3 regions of the Paenisporosarcina macmurdoensis genome follow, and region 2 is predicted to be linked to each of the others. Evidence: riboswitches for the same ligand, from Rfam matches in the RefSeq annotation. Region 2 holds a riboswitch; each other region holds the start of a gene.
What was found. A riboswitch is a leader RNA that binds a small molecule or an ion and turns the genes downstream of it on or off. The one in region 2 is predicted to bind S-adenosylmethionine.
Positions count from the first base shown of each region.

Region 1: another riboswitch for S-adenosylmethionine. It lies ahead of ACFPYN_RS12395 (sugar ABC transporter substrate-binding protein); the one in region 2 lies ahead of ACFPYN_RS08535 (methionine ABC transporter ATP-binding protein).
Region 3: another riboswitch for S-adenosylmethionine. It lies ahead of ACFPYN_RS16410 (O-acetylhomoserine aminocarboxypropyltransferase/cysteine synthase family protein); the one in region 2 lies ahead of ACFPYN_RS08535 (methionine ABC transporter ATP-binding protein).

Region 1 is NZ_JBHSRI010000018.1:521,122-526,141, reverse strand. It holds gene ACFPYN_RS12405 (ABC transporter permease) at 1-366, opposite strand, end outside; gene ACFPYN_RS12400 (sugar ABC transporter ATP-binding protein) at 335-1,873, opposite strand; gene ACFPYN_RS12395 (sugar ABC transporter substrate-binding protein) at 1,942-3,024, opposite strand; SAM riboswitch class I at 3,177-3,331, opposite strand; gene ACFPYN_RS12390 (H-type small acid-soluble spore protein) at 3,478-3,657, opposite strand; gene ACFPYN_RS12385 (YkuS family protein) at 3,785-4,021, opposite strand; gene ACFPYN_RS12380 (DHH family phosphoesterase) at 4,205-5,020, shown strand, end outside.
Region 2 is NZ_JBHSRI010000009.1:183,303-188,322, forward strand. It holds gene ACFPYN_RS08510 (acyl-CoA dehydrogenase family protein) at 1-1,079, shown strand, start outside; gene ACFPYN_RS08515 (arsenate reductase family protein) at 1,160-1,519, shown strand; gene gcvH (glycine cleavage system protein GcvH) at 1,594-1,974, shown strand; gene ACFPYN_RS08525 (toprim domain-containing protein) at 2,055-2,396, shown strand; gene ACFPYN_RS08530 (thioredoxin family protein) at 2,410-2,718, shown strand; SAM riboswitch class I at 2,776-2,882, shown strand; gene ACFPYN_RS08535 (methionine ABC transporter ATP-binding protein) at 2,969-3,994, shown strand; gene ACFPYN_RS08540 (methionine ABC transporter permease) at 3,987-4,655, shown strand; gene ACFPYN_RS08545 (MetQ/NlpA family ABC transporter substrate-binding protein) at 4,711-5,020, shown strand, end outside.
Region 3 is NZ_JBHSRI010000025.1:551,086-556,105, forward strand. It holds gene pepT (peptidase T) at 1-598, opposite strand, end outside; gene rpmG (50S ribosomal protein L33) at 754-903, shown strand; gene ACFPYN_RS16405 (glycerol-3-phosphate acyltransferase) at 1,791-2,438, opposite strand; SAM riboswitch class I at 2,579-2,695, shown strand; gene ACFPYN_RS16410 (O-acetylhomoserine aminocarboxypropyltransferase/cysteine synthase family protein) at 2,813-4,102, shown strand; gene metX (homoserine O-acetyltransferase MetX) at 4,120-5,020, shown strand, end outside.

The sequences.
Region 1 (5,020 bases), on a different contig from region 2:
TGCAAGTAAATCAGGAATGCCGATGACAACTATTAACAATGTATTAAATGCGCCAATTACGACACCCACTAAAATAGGTAGTATGAGCACTAACCATAGTGGTAAATCGTACCAAACCATTAATGATGCTGTGACCACTGTAGAAAGAGACATAGTAGAGCCAACCGATAAATCAAAGCCATTGACGACTAATGTAAAAGTTACACCTAAAGCCAACAATGTAACAATAGAAATTGATCTCAAAATATCAGTCATATTTCCGAAAGTGAAAAAAGCGTCACTAATCAAACTAAAATAAAAAATAATTGAAATTAATAACGCGATAGCGCCATATTTAAATAGAAATTGAATGATTTTTTCTTTCATGAATTTCTTCCTTTCCACCACTTGCATACAACAATATATTTTCCTGTGTTGCTTCTTCGCGCGATAATTCTTTTACGATGTGACCGTCATACATAACCAATATTCGACTAGAAAGCCCGAGAACTTCGTGTATTTCACTTGAAAAATAAAGTATTCCTTTACCTTTATCAGCAAGCTCTCTAATCAGTTTGAAGATATCTACCTTGGCGCCAATGTCGACTCCTTTTGTAGGTTCATCAAATAAGTAAAGTTCAGTATCGAGAGACATCCATTTCCCAATAACTACTTTCTGTTGATTTCCCCCACTTAAATGAACAAGAGGTGATTCTACACTGTTAGTTTTGATGCGTAATCTTTCGACGATTGATTCAGCAAACTCTTTTTCTGCAGTTTTATTCATGAATATATTACGTGTGAATTTCCTCAAATTAGGGAAGGTAGCATTTGTTTTCAATGATTCATAAACAAACAATCCTTGTTTTCTGCGTTCCTCAGGAATAAGTGCCATTCCAGCCTTTATGGCGTCGCTCGGATGTTTTGCGTGAACCTCTTTTCCAGCTAAGTGGATGCTGCCTTTTCTCTTCGGACTAAAACCAAATAAAGTATTAGCAAGTTCTGTTTTTCCTGCACCTACTAAACCTACGATGCCAACAATTTCCCCTTTGGAAACTGACAATGAAATATTTTTCAGTTTTTGACTATCAGATAGATTTTTAACTTCTAGTAATGATGTTCCAATATGTATCTTGTGATTATTAAGTTCTTTATTGAACGAAACACCGAGCATAGATTCAACGATTTCATTCTGTGTCGTTTGCGAAGTATTGAAGGTTTGAACTGTAGTTCCTTCACGCATAACAGTTACTCGATCACAGATTTCAAAAACTTCAGGTAATCGGTGAGTAATGAAGACACAGCCGACACCTTTGTTCTTTAATTTTCGAACAACGGAATATAGTCGTTCAGATTCATGGACCGACAAAGGTGCAGTGGGTTCATCGAAGATAATGATTTTAGCTAAATGGACAAGTGCACGGGCAATCAATATCAATTGTTTTTCTGCTAAAGAAAGATGAAAAGCAGGTTGTTGAACAGATATATATTCCGATTGTATTTGCTTTAAGACTTCCTGTGCTTGTTGATTAAGTTTGCTTTTTGATACAAAAATTTTGCTATCAGTTACAAATGTATCTAGCATTATATTTTCAGCGACAGATAACTCAGGGATAATAGCGGTATCGACTTCTTGATATACACAAAAAATCCCATGTTTTTTTGCGATTTTGGGAGTAGGAATGCGAATGCTTTTACCTTCCAATAAAATTTGGCCACCATCTTGTTCATATACGCCGGATAGTATTTTTATTAATGTGCTTTTCCCAGCACCATTTGCACCAAGGAGAGCGTGAATTTCTCCTTTATTAAGTTGAAAACTCGCTTGGTTTAAGGCAACTATTTTTCCGAACTTCTTTTGTATTTCATTCATTGAAAGTAAAGTATCCGTCATAATAATTCTCCTTTATTAAGAAGAAGCCAGCCCAATTGAACGGGACAAGCTTCAGCTTCAATTCCAACTTATTGATTTTCTAATTCTTTTAACGCGTCAGTATAGCCTTGGTCACTTGCACCCCAGCCTTTGATATATTCATGGAGTTCATTAGTAGTTACATTGGTATTAGGCAGTTTCTCAGTATCTACAAAAACTGGTTCAAGAACGACTTGATCTGAAGGGCTTTCGCCATTGATTTTTTGATATAAATAACGAACTTGGATTCGCCCAATGTCAGTAGGGTCAACAGCTGCAGATGCTACCCAAGGACTCTTTTCCTTTTGCATCATTTGTAAATCTTCATCACTCATATCTATGCTATATACCTTAATATCAGTGCGTCCAGCTTGTTCGATTGCTCGGACGGCACCTTTAGCAAACTCATCCCATGCGGCCCAGACCGCTGTAATATCACCTTCATTAGGATATTGTTTTAAAATAGCTTCCATTTGAGCTTGAGTATCAAGAGCAGTATTTTGAGTTGCAGCGCCAAACGCTGCTACTTCTTTGATATCAGGGTTGTCTGTTAAAAATTCTTTGTAAGCAATTTGTCTTCTTTCCATGGGAGCAAATCCAGCAACCCATATTTTCACGATATTGGCTTTGCCATTTGAATCTTCCTTCAATTTGTTCAATGTCATTTCGGCCATCTTTTGGTCACCTTGCTCTAAAACAGGGACACCTTTAACGTCAACACCTGCATCAAAAGCTACCACAGGAATTTCATTTTCAATAGCTTTTTCAACACCTTGGTTTAAGGCTTCTTTTGTTCCGTGATCGATTAATATTCCATCGAAACCTTGATTGACAGCGGCATCTATATTTGATGCCATTTTGGCTAAATCACCTTCAGAAGTGAAAACAGTAGTAGTGCCTCCAAAACTAGCAACTTGCTCTTTTACACCTTCAATATATTGAGCTGAAAAAGTACCAAGATTTTGCTGCATGATTAATGCGATTTTTTTATTTGCAAGTGGATGAGCAGACTTAGATGATGCATTAACGGGTTTAACTTTATCCTCACCGTTACTTGCATTCGGTTGACAACCAACTAGGATTGTTGCAATTAGTATTAATAAACAGAGTAAAAAGTTCGGTGTTTTTTTCATTATATTTCTCCTTTTTCCGTAAGTGAATGGATAGTAATTTATTAAAACTGTTTGAACACTTTTACTAATTCAGGAAATCATCATCCTTTCTTGCACAATATAAAAAGCCTCTTTCCATACAGAAAGAGGCTAAAGAAAATAGAATTCTTTGCCTCTTATCTTTCAGAAAATTTCTTTTCTGATGGAATTAGCACCGTGCCTTACAGGATTTTCTCCTGGCGCATAATGCGCCCCGTCTCACAACGGTATTACGGTCGGTTGCTGGGCGTCATAGGGCCAAAATCCCTCTGCCAGCTCTTGATAAGAGTGCTTAATTTAATTATTTTTAATCATAAGGGAAATACTAGCATTTATCGGAAAGTATTGTCAACATGTATTTAAACTTAATTTAATTACTATTATTCTGCAGGTTATAGGGAGAGAAGCAATCCCTAATGTAGGAATGTCATTCCATTAATGCTCTATTAATTCTGTTACATCAACACTTTTTTTACTAGTTGGATCGTCAAGCGGATGTATAGTTACATGCCCATTACTTTGATCGACATGCTCTATATAAACAGGGTCACCTTTATAGGAGACACTTATCATGTTTTTTGAATTAGAGATTTCTTGTGCACGTTGTGAATCCATGTTTACACCTCCTATCCATAGAATTACCTTTACAAAAAAGCAGAGCGGAGGCGTTGGCCATTGCTCAGCTTTTTGTTCTTTAAGTTAAGTGCTTGCTGCGTTCAAATGTATAAAATACCCCTTCTGTTTAAGACTGACTTAATCGGTGTTCGACGGCTTCCACTACATTGTCAATGGACATTCCTGACATTGCTACAACCGGAAAAGTGAATTCATCACTATGTCCTTCGTTAATTCCTCTTACGACGCCTAAATCATAACCGGAAACATTTTCATCGCTATTGAACATTGTCACTGTATGTCCTTTTTCTTCTAAAGCATTTTTCACGTCTTCATATGGTTTTTCTACTGTGATTTTAGCCATAATTTTTCATCCTCCATTCAAAAATAGAAACACAAAAGTATTCTTCCCTAAAGTTTCATCACTAACCACGGATGAATTTGATTCCTTTTTCCATTAATGATGTTTCCTATCACGTGTAAAAAGTACAATCTGTATCAATAATTTTCATCTTTTACATCCATACTACGATGAGAGGTGAAGAATATGTATAAACTGTTGACGCATAATGATTTGGATGGTGTCGGATGCGGTATATTAGCGAAACTCGCTTTTGGTAAACAGGTGAAGGTGAGATACAATTCGATTGCTAGTCTAAACCGCGAAGTCGAATGGTTCTTGGAAAATGATGATAAGAATACCTTTTTATTTATTACGGATTTATCCGTTAATGCAGAAAACGAAAAAAAACTTAATCTCTTTTATCGATCAGATGGAAAAGTCCAGATGCTTGATCACCATAAAACTGCGTTACATTTTAATGATTATGAGTGGGGACATGTTGTAGTTGAAGATGAAGAAGGGAAGTTAACTTCAGCTACGTCAATGTTTTATGACTATCTAGTTAAAAAGCAACTATTGGAGCCAACTGATGCCATTGCCGAATTTGTAGAGCTCGTTAGACAATATGATACATGGGAATGGGAAAAAAATGAAAATGCCCATGCTCAGCGCCTCAATGCATTATTTTATTTAATTTCAATTGAAGAATTTGAAGATAAAATGTTGAATCGTCTTAAGACAAATGAACATTTTAGTTTTGATCAATTTGAAGAAAAAATACTCGATATGGAAGAAAATAAAATCGAACGCTATATTCGACGAAAACGAAGAGAACTCGTTCAAACTCCAGTAGGGAAGTATCTAGCAGGTATTGTTTATGCTGAATCCTATCATTCAGAACTTGGCAATGAACTCGGCAAAGAATATCCACATCTAGACTATATTGCTATCTTAAATATTGGAGGCAAACGATTAGGCTTTCGAACGATTCACGATCATGTGGATGTTTCTGAAGTAGCT
Region 2 (5,020 bases):
TCCTTCAAGACGCTCAAGTTCCTGTTGAGAATTTACTTGGTGAAGTTGGTCGTGGTCATGTAATCGCATTTAACATCTTAAACATTGGTCGTTACAAATTAGGTGTAGGTACAGTCGGTGCTTCAAAGCGTGCATTTGAATTAGCTGTTGCATATACAAATCAACGTCAACAATTTAAAACGCCTATCTCTTCTTTCAATTTAACAAAAGAAAAATTAGCTACAATGGCTTCAAGACTCTATGCTTCAGAGAGTTTAATATATCGTACAGTTGGTTACTTTGAAGATCGTATGAGCCAATTGAGTGCTGACGAGCAAAAAGACGGGAAAGCCATCGCTGCATCGATTGCAGAGTATGCAATTGAATGTTCAATTAACAAAGTTTTTGGTACTGAAGTCTTAGATTATATTGCAGATGAAGCAGTTCAGTTACACGGAGGTTACGGCTTCATGCAAGAGTATGAAGTAGAACGTATTTACAGAGACTCTCGTATCAACCGTATTTTCGAAGGAACAAATGAAATCAACCGTCTACTAGTACCAGGAACTTTCTTACGTAAAGCGATGAAAGGTGAACTTCCAATCTTACAAAAGGCTCAAGCTCTTCAAGAAGAGTTGTTAATGATGATGCCAGAAGAGATTGAAGATGCTCCTTTAGCACAAGAAAAAATGCTTGTTCAAAATGCTAAGAAAATTGGCTTATTAGCCGCAGGTTTAGCTGCACAACGTTATGGTACAAAACTTGAATCTGAACAAGAAGTGTTAGTCAATATTGCGGACATCGTTAATAACTTATTCGCAATGGAGTCAGCTGTTCTTCGTACAGAAAAAGCAATCCAACGTGTTGGTGTTGAAAAAGCAAACCAAAAACTTTTATATACACAAATCTTCTGTCAAGAAGCATTTGCAAGTATAGAAAAAGATGCGAAAGAAACATTGATTGCTGCGGTTGAAGGTGACAACTTACGTATGATGCTTTCTGCACTTCGTAAATTAACACGTTCAACGCCTTACAACGTGATTGCTAAAAAACGTGAAGCGTCTGTAAAAATAATCGATGCTGAAAAATATATCGTTTAATTAGGAAATCCGAACGCTTCTCAAGAGGCGTTTGGATTTTTTTTTGATAAAATAGATTTAACTGAGGAGGATGAAGAAGAATGGCAATAACGTATTATGGATATCCTAAATGTGGTACATGTAGAAAAGCAAAAGCATGGTTAGATGCTGAAGGGTTATCGTATCATGATGTACATATCGTAGAAACACCGCCTACAATCGAAGAATTGAAAAAAATTGTAGAGACAAGTGGTCTGCCCCTTAAGAAATTTTACAATACGAGTGGCATGAAATACCGTGAGCTTGGCTTGAAAGATAAACTACCAACCATGTCAGACGATGAGCAATTTAAATTGCTGTCTTCAGACGGAATGTTAATTAAAAGACCCCTTGTTACAGATGGCTTGAAAGTAACGGTCGGCTTTAAAGAATCGGATTTTATTGAGAATTGGAAACGCTAATTAACTGTTCTTGTTTTTAGGGAAAGATTATGTCAAACTGAAGATGATTATATTACATATTTGGAGGGGTATTAATGAGCACACCAAAAGATTTACGCTACTCTGAAGAACACGAATGGGTTAAAGTTGAAGATGGCAAAGCACGCATTGGTATTACTCACTTCGCTCAATCTGAGCTTGGTGATATTGTATTCGTTGAACTTCCTCAAGTAGGAGACGATATTAAAACAAACGAGCCTTTTGGCAGTGTTGAATCTGTTAAAACTGTTTCTGAACTTTATGCACCGATCAGTGGTAAAGTGGTTGAAGTAAACAGTGGCTTAGAAGACAGCCCTGAATTTGTTAATGAATCTCCATACGAAAATGCATGGATGGTCGTTATCGAACCAACGGATGTTACTGAAATTGACTCATTGATGACGGCTGAGCAATACGAAAAAATGACTCAAGAGTAAAATTGTTTGTGAAACGCCGACATTTGTTCGGCGTTTTTTGCATATCTAGCGCATAAATGAGTCTAGTTTGGAGGGATTCCATGCTTTCAGATAAAGTCATAGTTGTTGAAGGTCGTTCAGATAAACAACGAATACTACAACTTCTCGCAGAGCCTATTGAAATTATTTGCACGAACGGAACAGTCAGTGTCTCGCGTTTAGAAGAGTTACTGGTTCCTTACGAGCAAGGGGAAATGTATATATTTGTAGATGCTGATGAATCAGGGGAGAAATTACGTGCGCTCATTAAACGTGAATTTCCTGAAGCGCTTCATTTATATACGGATGTAACATACCGTGAAGTCGCGACAACCCCTATGAAAGTCTTAGCGACCATTTTACTCGGAGCGAATATTGATGTGAAATCGGAATTTATAGCATAAAAGGATGAAGACGATGAAAGAATGGACAACTGCTGAGTGGGAATCTAATTCTCAAAGCGCCAATATTGCAGCCTATTATTTATACGCGCCTATGTGTGGAACTTGCCAAGTAGCATCTAAAATGATGGAAGTGGTAGAAGAACTATTACCAAGTGTGAAAATTGGCCAAGCTAATTTGAATTATGTAGAAAATATAGCAGTAGACCAGCAAATTGAAAGTGTACCTTGTTTATTAATTGCTGAGAATGGTCAAGTCCGCGAAAAAATATACGCGTTCCAATCTGTTCCTTATCTATACGATCGTTTGAGAAAAAATATTTGACGTTCACTTTTGAACGTGTTACATTATCACTCGTAACCAAAAACTTAATATCGTAAACTCTTATAAAGAGAGGCTGAGGGAAGTGCCCTATGAAGCCCGGCAACCGACACAATTTGTGAAATGGTGCCAAATCACTCAAAGTACTTTGCTTTGAAAGATGAGAGAACGGTCTAACGTATATTACTATGCAATTAGTCCCTTCTGCTTTTCTGCGGAAGGGACTTTTTAAATTCAGAGGTGAACTAGAGGAATGATTCAATTACAAAACTTATCAAAAACATTCAAAACAAGTAATGGTCAACTTATTGCAGTAGATGACGTTACATTGACAGTTGAACAAGGCGAGATTTTCGGCATTATTGGCTATAGTGGTGCTGGTAAAAGCACATTAATCCGATTGTTAAACGGACTAGAAAAACCAACTTCCGGAAGTGTCACAGTTAACGGTCAAGAAATATCATCAAGCTCGGGCCAAGCGCTTCGAAGTGCTAGACAAAAAGTTAGCATGATTTTTCAACACTTTAACTTACTGTGGTCTCGAACAGTTGAAGACAATATTTCATTCCCGCTTGAAATTGCAGGAATAAGCAAAACGAAACGCAAGGAACGAGTAAAAGAGTTAATCGAACTAGTTGGATTAACTGGGAAAGAGAAAGCGTATCCCTCTCAATTATCAGGTGGGCAAAAACAACGTGTTGGAATTGCGCGTGCGCTTGCAAATAACCCCGAAGTATTACTTTGTGACGAAGCTACATCAGCGCTCGACCCAGAAACAACGGATCAAATACTAGAGTTGCTCGTGGATATTAACAAACGCTTAGGGTTAACGATTGCACTCATAACACATGAAATGCATGTTATTCGTAAAATCTGTCATCGCGTTGCTGTTATGGAAGCGGGGAAAGTAGTTGAGATGGGTTCAGTACTCGAAATCTTCCAAACACCTCAACAGGACATTACAAAACGCTTTGTAGAACAAGTTAATGGTCCAGAAGAAGCTAGTCAAACAATCGCTCATCTTATTGAGCAATATCCTTCAGGCAAGCTCGTGAAACTCGTGTTTGTTGGGGATCGAACAGAACAACCTATCCTTTCGAGGTTAATTAAAAAATACCAAGTTGAAGTGAATATCGTGCAAGGAAATATTACCCAAACTCAAAATGGCGCATACGGAACATTGTATCTGCAAATTGATGGAGCTACCTTAGCGATTGATGAAGCAATAGATTATTTACACGGACAAGATGTTCATACGGAGGTGATCTCACATGATTGAAAACCTTCTACCTAATGTTGATTGGGAAAAAATGTGGGAAGCTTCACTGGAAACACTATATATGTCTGCAATGGCCACTGGTTTCACATTTGTCATTGGACTTGCACTAGGTATTTTGCTATTCCTGACTAGCCCACATCAATTATGGGCAAATAAAATAGTGTATTGGTTAACTGGTGCATTTGTTAACATCTTCAGATCCATCCCGTTTATCATCTTAATCATTTTGTTAATCCCGTTTACTAAGTTTTTACTTGATACCATTCGTGGTGCAAATGCAGCATTACCAGCACTTATCATTGGTGCTGCACCTTTTTATGCACGTATGGTGTTAATTGCTTTACGTGAAATTGATAAAGGGGTAATCGAAGCAGCTCGCTCAATGGGTGCTAAGACGTCCACAATTATTTGGAAAGTTTTATTACCTGAGTCACTTCCAGCATTACTTTCAGGACTTACAGTTACAGCCGTTGCCCTTGTTGGCTATACAGCAATGGCAGGTATTATTGGAGCAGGCGGATTAGGAAACTTGGCATTCTTAGATGGATTCCAACGTAGTCGTGAAGATGTCACGATCGTATCGACAATTCTGATCTTAATTATTGTCTTTATGATCCAATGGATCGGCGATACATTCACATCAAAAGCAGATAAACGATAATTGGTGCCTTCGAGTCCTACTCGATCACATATATCAGGAAAAGGGAGAGACAATCATGAAGAAATTTGTAGCAGGAATATTATTATCAGTAAGTGCAATCACACTAGCAGCATGTGGTGGAGATAGCGAATCTTCTGGAGACAGCAAGGAATTAGTAGTGGGAGCTTCAAACACTCCACACGCTGAAATCCTAGAAAAAGTGAAACCATTGCTTGAAGAACAAGGGATTAACCTTGAAATCGAAACTTATCAAGACTATATTTTACCGAATAAAGATTTAGAATCTGGTGATTTGGATGCGAACTACTTTCAACATATTCCTTATTTAGAATCACAAATCGCAGATAATGGCTATGATTTTGTCA
Region 3 (5,020 bases), on a different contig from region 2:
GACCACCATCCATTGTGTAGGCATATTTCGCATCAAATTTCTCGACATCAAATTTATGAGGACCACGACCAATTTCTTCGTCAGGAGTAAAAGCAATTCGAAGCTTCCCGTGTTTAATGTCTGGGTTTTTAATTAGAAATTCCATAGCCGTGACAATTTCAGCAATACCTGCTTTATTGTCAGCTCCTAATAATGTCGTACCATCTGTTGTAATTAATGTATGGCCAATATAATTGTTTAGCTCTGGAAAATCGCTAGGAGACATAAATGTTGTTTCATTTAATGTGATGTCGCCACCTTCGTAGCAGTCGATTCGTTGAGGATTCACATTTTTCCCTGTATAATCCGTTGCTGTATCAACATGAGCTAAGAAGCCAATGGTTGGCATTTCATGATCTGTATTGGAAGGCAATGTGGCAAATAAGTAACCACTTTCATCAAGTGAAATTTCTTCCATACCGATAGATGCTAATTCTTTTTCAAGTTCATGCAGTAAATCCCATTGTCCAGGTGTTGATGGACATGTCGAACTGTTTGCATCAGATTGTGTGTCTATTTTCGCATAGCGAACAAGGCGTTCAATTAATATTTCTTGCATCCCATTCCACTCCCTTAATTTCAATAAATCTATTATTAGTTTATCATTATTGGAATCATCTAGGAATAAAGATAATTGCAATTGGCGGTAAAAGAAATAGTATGGTATATTATAAAACGTAATCATTACTATTTAATAAATTGGAGGATATCATTATGAGAGTAAATATCACGTTAGCTTGCACAGAGACAGGCGACAAAAACTATATTTCAACTAAAAATAAACGTAACAATCCAGAACGTATTGAGATGCAAAAGTATTCAAAACGATTAAAGAAAATGACATTGCACCGCGAAACTAAATAATAGGCTTTGTATTTACTGTTGTAAATTGTACATTTGCGTTAGGGGTTGTCCTAAAAGTCATAAAATATAAATATTGGTGTTCCATATTTATATTTAGTAGAAGTTGATTTTCGTTGCAGGCGGACGCTTTCCGCGGGCATGTCCTCAGCCTCCTCGACGAGCAAGCTCGTCTGCGGGGTCTTCCGCTCATGCTATTCCCGCTGGAAAGATATTGGACGAACTGTCATTCGTCCAATATCTTTGCGACGAGTAACCGCAGGAGCAGTCTTTTTTGCCGCCTTTCACTCCAATAAACCATAAGTTCATGTGCAAAACAGACAATTATAACTTTTTACAATGTTCTAAAGTAGGTGCAGAAAAAAGAATCAATTTTCTCCACTTATTTTATATTAGGGACTTATTAGGCAGCCCCAACAAGTTTGAAAACCACATACTTGTGGCTCTCGTTCTCTATGCTTTTTCTTCTTGAAGGTGCATAAATACTCTATTGTTTGTTTTTTATTTTGCCACAAGGGTTCAGTATATTATGATGATACTTATTAAATTTAATTTAACTTAACTCATGCCAATTTATCTTGAAAATAAAAGCAGCAAGAAGAGGCCAAAATAGTATCTTTGGCCGAACATCTATGTCAAGAAACCCTCTATTCTGTAGTAAACCAAACCCGAATAATTATGTGCTTACAGGTCACAAGCCCATCCCTTTTAGTCTCTAGATTTATTGTGCAGCAGGTTTAGCGTCCGAAGCGAACTGGAAACCTGTCATCCTTAATAACGGTCAAAGTTTCGTTTCTTGAATTTTATTACTCCACGCTCTTGCGTGGTTCTTCAATATCAACTGCATTCTTCAACTTAGCAAAGTAGTAAAAGCGATCTTCTCATAAATTTCATGAGGACATCGCTTTTTTCTTTTTCAAAACAGTAGAAACTTTAGGTTCAGTTCCAATCCTTATTCGCAAGATATTTTCTCTATGTTTCCAAATAGCTAAAGTGAAAAGAGTTAGTGAGATGATGGCTGGCCAAAGTCCTTCTGTAAACCAAAATACATACACTAAAAATGTTAAGTATAAAAAAAGAACGCCTAATGGTAAATAGTCAGTTAAGAGAGATAGTAAGATTAGCAATGCCAATCCGACACAACCCATTCTCCAATCGACAGCAAACATTATTCCAATAAGGGATGCCGTTCCTTTGCCGCCATCAAAATTCATCCACAAAGGAAAATTATGTCCGATGATGACAGCTGCTCCCATTAATAAAAGCAGAGTAGGGGTGTCATCAGTAAAGAGACTGTGCTTATGTAATATCCGGGCTAAAAATAGGACAGCGATGAGTCCTTTACCAATATCAAGTAGAGCTACTAAAGCCCCGAATTTCAAACCTAAGACAATCGTTGCATTAGACGCTCCAGAATTTTTTACTCCTTGCTCTTTTACCTTCACACCCGATACCCATTGTGCGATATAGGAGCCATGTAAACTGCCAATAAAATAGCCTGCTAGGATAATCAGTAGCGCAAGTAAAGCAAGATTCATAATCTCAACTCCTTATATCTGCTCAATCATTAAACGTTTGAATATAGTCTGAAGTTTCGAAAAAAATAAATAATTAATTCTTGACTTTTTCTTCCTGTGGAACATATACTGTTTCTCAAGATGGAAAATTGAATCAAATACTCTTATCAAGAGTGGCGGAGGGACTAGGCCCTACGATGCCCAGCAACCGGCAAGTGAAGAACTTGCAAAGGTGCTAATTCCTACAGATTTCTTCATGTGGATCTGAAAGATAAGAGGAGGTATACGCATTTGCGAGCCCCCTCTTCTTAAGTGAAGAAGGGGCTTTTTGTATTCCAAAACTCCTCTTTCTCCTCCACTCTTCCATCTAAACCACAAATCAGGAGGAAAAAACAATGACAAATCTTCAACCAGAAACGCTACTTTTACACGGGGGACAGCAGCCAGATCCAGTAACAGGTTCTCGAGCAGTACCCATTTACAAAACAACTTCTTTTGTGTTCAGAGATACTGAACATGCTCAAAATTTATTTGCTTTGCAAGAGGCAGGAAATATTTATTCTCGAATAGGCAATCCGACAGTGGATGTATTTGAACAACGAATTGCTTTACTTGAAGGGGGTACTGCCGCAGTAGCACTTTCGAGTGGGATGGCAGCCATTGCATTTTCTATTCTAAATGTTGCTGGAACAGGTGATGAAATCGTTGCGGCGAGTAATTTGTACGGTGGGACATATAATTTATTTGCAAACACACTCCCAAGGTATGGAATTACAGTGAAATTTGTTGACTCAACAAATCCTGAGAATTTCCGTGATGCCATTACTGAAAGAACCAAAGCAATATTTGGTGAAATTATTGGAAACCCAAGCCTTCATGTATTAGATGTTGAGGCAGTTTCTAGCATTGCACATGACAACGGAATACCTTTGATTATTGATAATACATTCGCGACTCCATACGGATGTAATCCTATTGAATTCGGTGCAGATGTAGTCGTCCATTCCGCCACAAAGTGGATTGGTGGACATGGCACATCTATCGGAGGAGTAGTAGTGGATGCAGGAACGTTTGACTGGAATAGCGAAAAGTTTCCAGGGTTTACGGAGCCAGATCCAAGTTATCATGGATTGCGATATGCAATTGACGTTCCTCAAGTCGCGTTCGCCATCAAACTTCGTGTTCAATTACTGCGTGACTTTGGTCCGTGTCTAAGCCCAGAGAACGCATTTGCTTTTTTGCAAGGTCTTGAAACATTGCATTTACGTGTCCCTAAACACAATGAAAATGCTGCAGCGGTGGCTGCATATCTAGAGAGTCATCCTGCAGTGGAGTGGGTTAATTTTAATGGATTTGAATCACATCCATCACATCAACTGGCTAATAAATACTTAAAGAATGGATACGGTTCAATTGTGAATTTTGGGATCAAAGGAGGTCGAGATGCTGGTCGGAAAATTATCGATAGCGTTCAAATTTGGTCTCATGTTGCTAATGTAGGTGATGCTAAGTCGCTTATTATTCATCCAGCTTCTACTACACATCAACAGTTAAGCGGAGAAGAATTAAGGAAATCAGGTGTCACTGAAGAATTGATTCGACTTTCAGTAGGATTAGAGTCGGTAGAGGACTTAGTAGCGGATTTAGAGCAAGCGATAGAAAAAGCAATCGTCGTACCGATTTAACTTGGAGGTGAGTTTTAGTGGTAATAGGAAGTGTAGGAATAGGAAACTTCCAAACAGAGTCAGGAGAACTGCTCGAACAAGTCGAACTTTCATATGAATCGTTTGGTCCATCAGATGCACCTGTAATTCTAATTTGCCATGCTTTAACTGGAAATCAATATGCAACCGGAACTCCGGAAAAACCCGGATGGTGGAGCGGGTTAATTGGAGCAGGGAAAATAATTGATACAAATGTATTTCAAGTAATTACGTGGAATGTTCTGGGTGGTTGTTCAGGTTCAACTGGTCCATCAACGATTAACCCCACAACCGGTGAATCATATCGCGCGTCCTTCCCAACTATTACAATTCGAGATATGGTCCATGCTGAAAAACAGGGATTACTCGCATTGGGAATTGATAGACTCCATGCAGTAATTGGGGGTTCACTTGGTGGCATGCGCGTTCTAGAGTGGGGGCTCCTTTACCCAAAAGATATGGATGTACTGGTTCCTTTAGCAGTTACTCCTTATCTAAGTGATACAGGAATTGCCTTTAACTATATTGGTATCCATGCAATCGAAACAGATGCAAACTATTGCAATGGAAACTATATGTGTTCTTCACATATCAAAGGGTTTGAAACAGCACGTATGGCCGGGTTAGTTACTTATCGTAGCGAACAATTACATAAAGACCGTTTTGCTCGAAAAACCACAAGTACTGGTTTGTTTGAAATTGAATCCTATATGAAATATCAAGGAACTAAACTAACAAACCGTTTTGATGCCAATAGCTACCTTACACTGTTAAGAGCTATGAATACACATGATATAGGAAGAGATAGAGGCGGAATTGAACAAGCAGCTAAGAAATATGAGGCAAAAGTTATCGCTATAGCATTCACGCATGACTTACTTTATCCGCCTGAGGACGTGC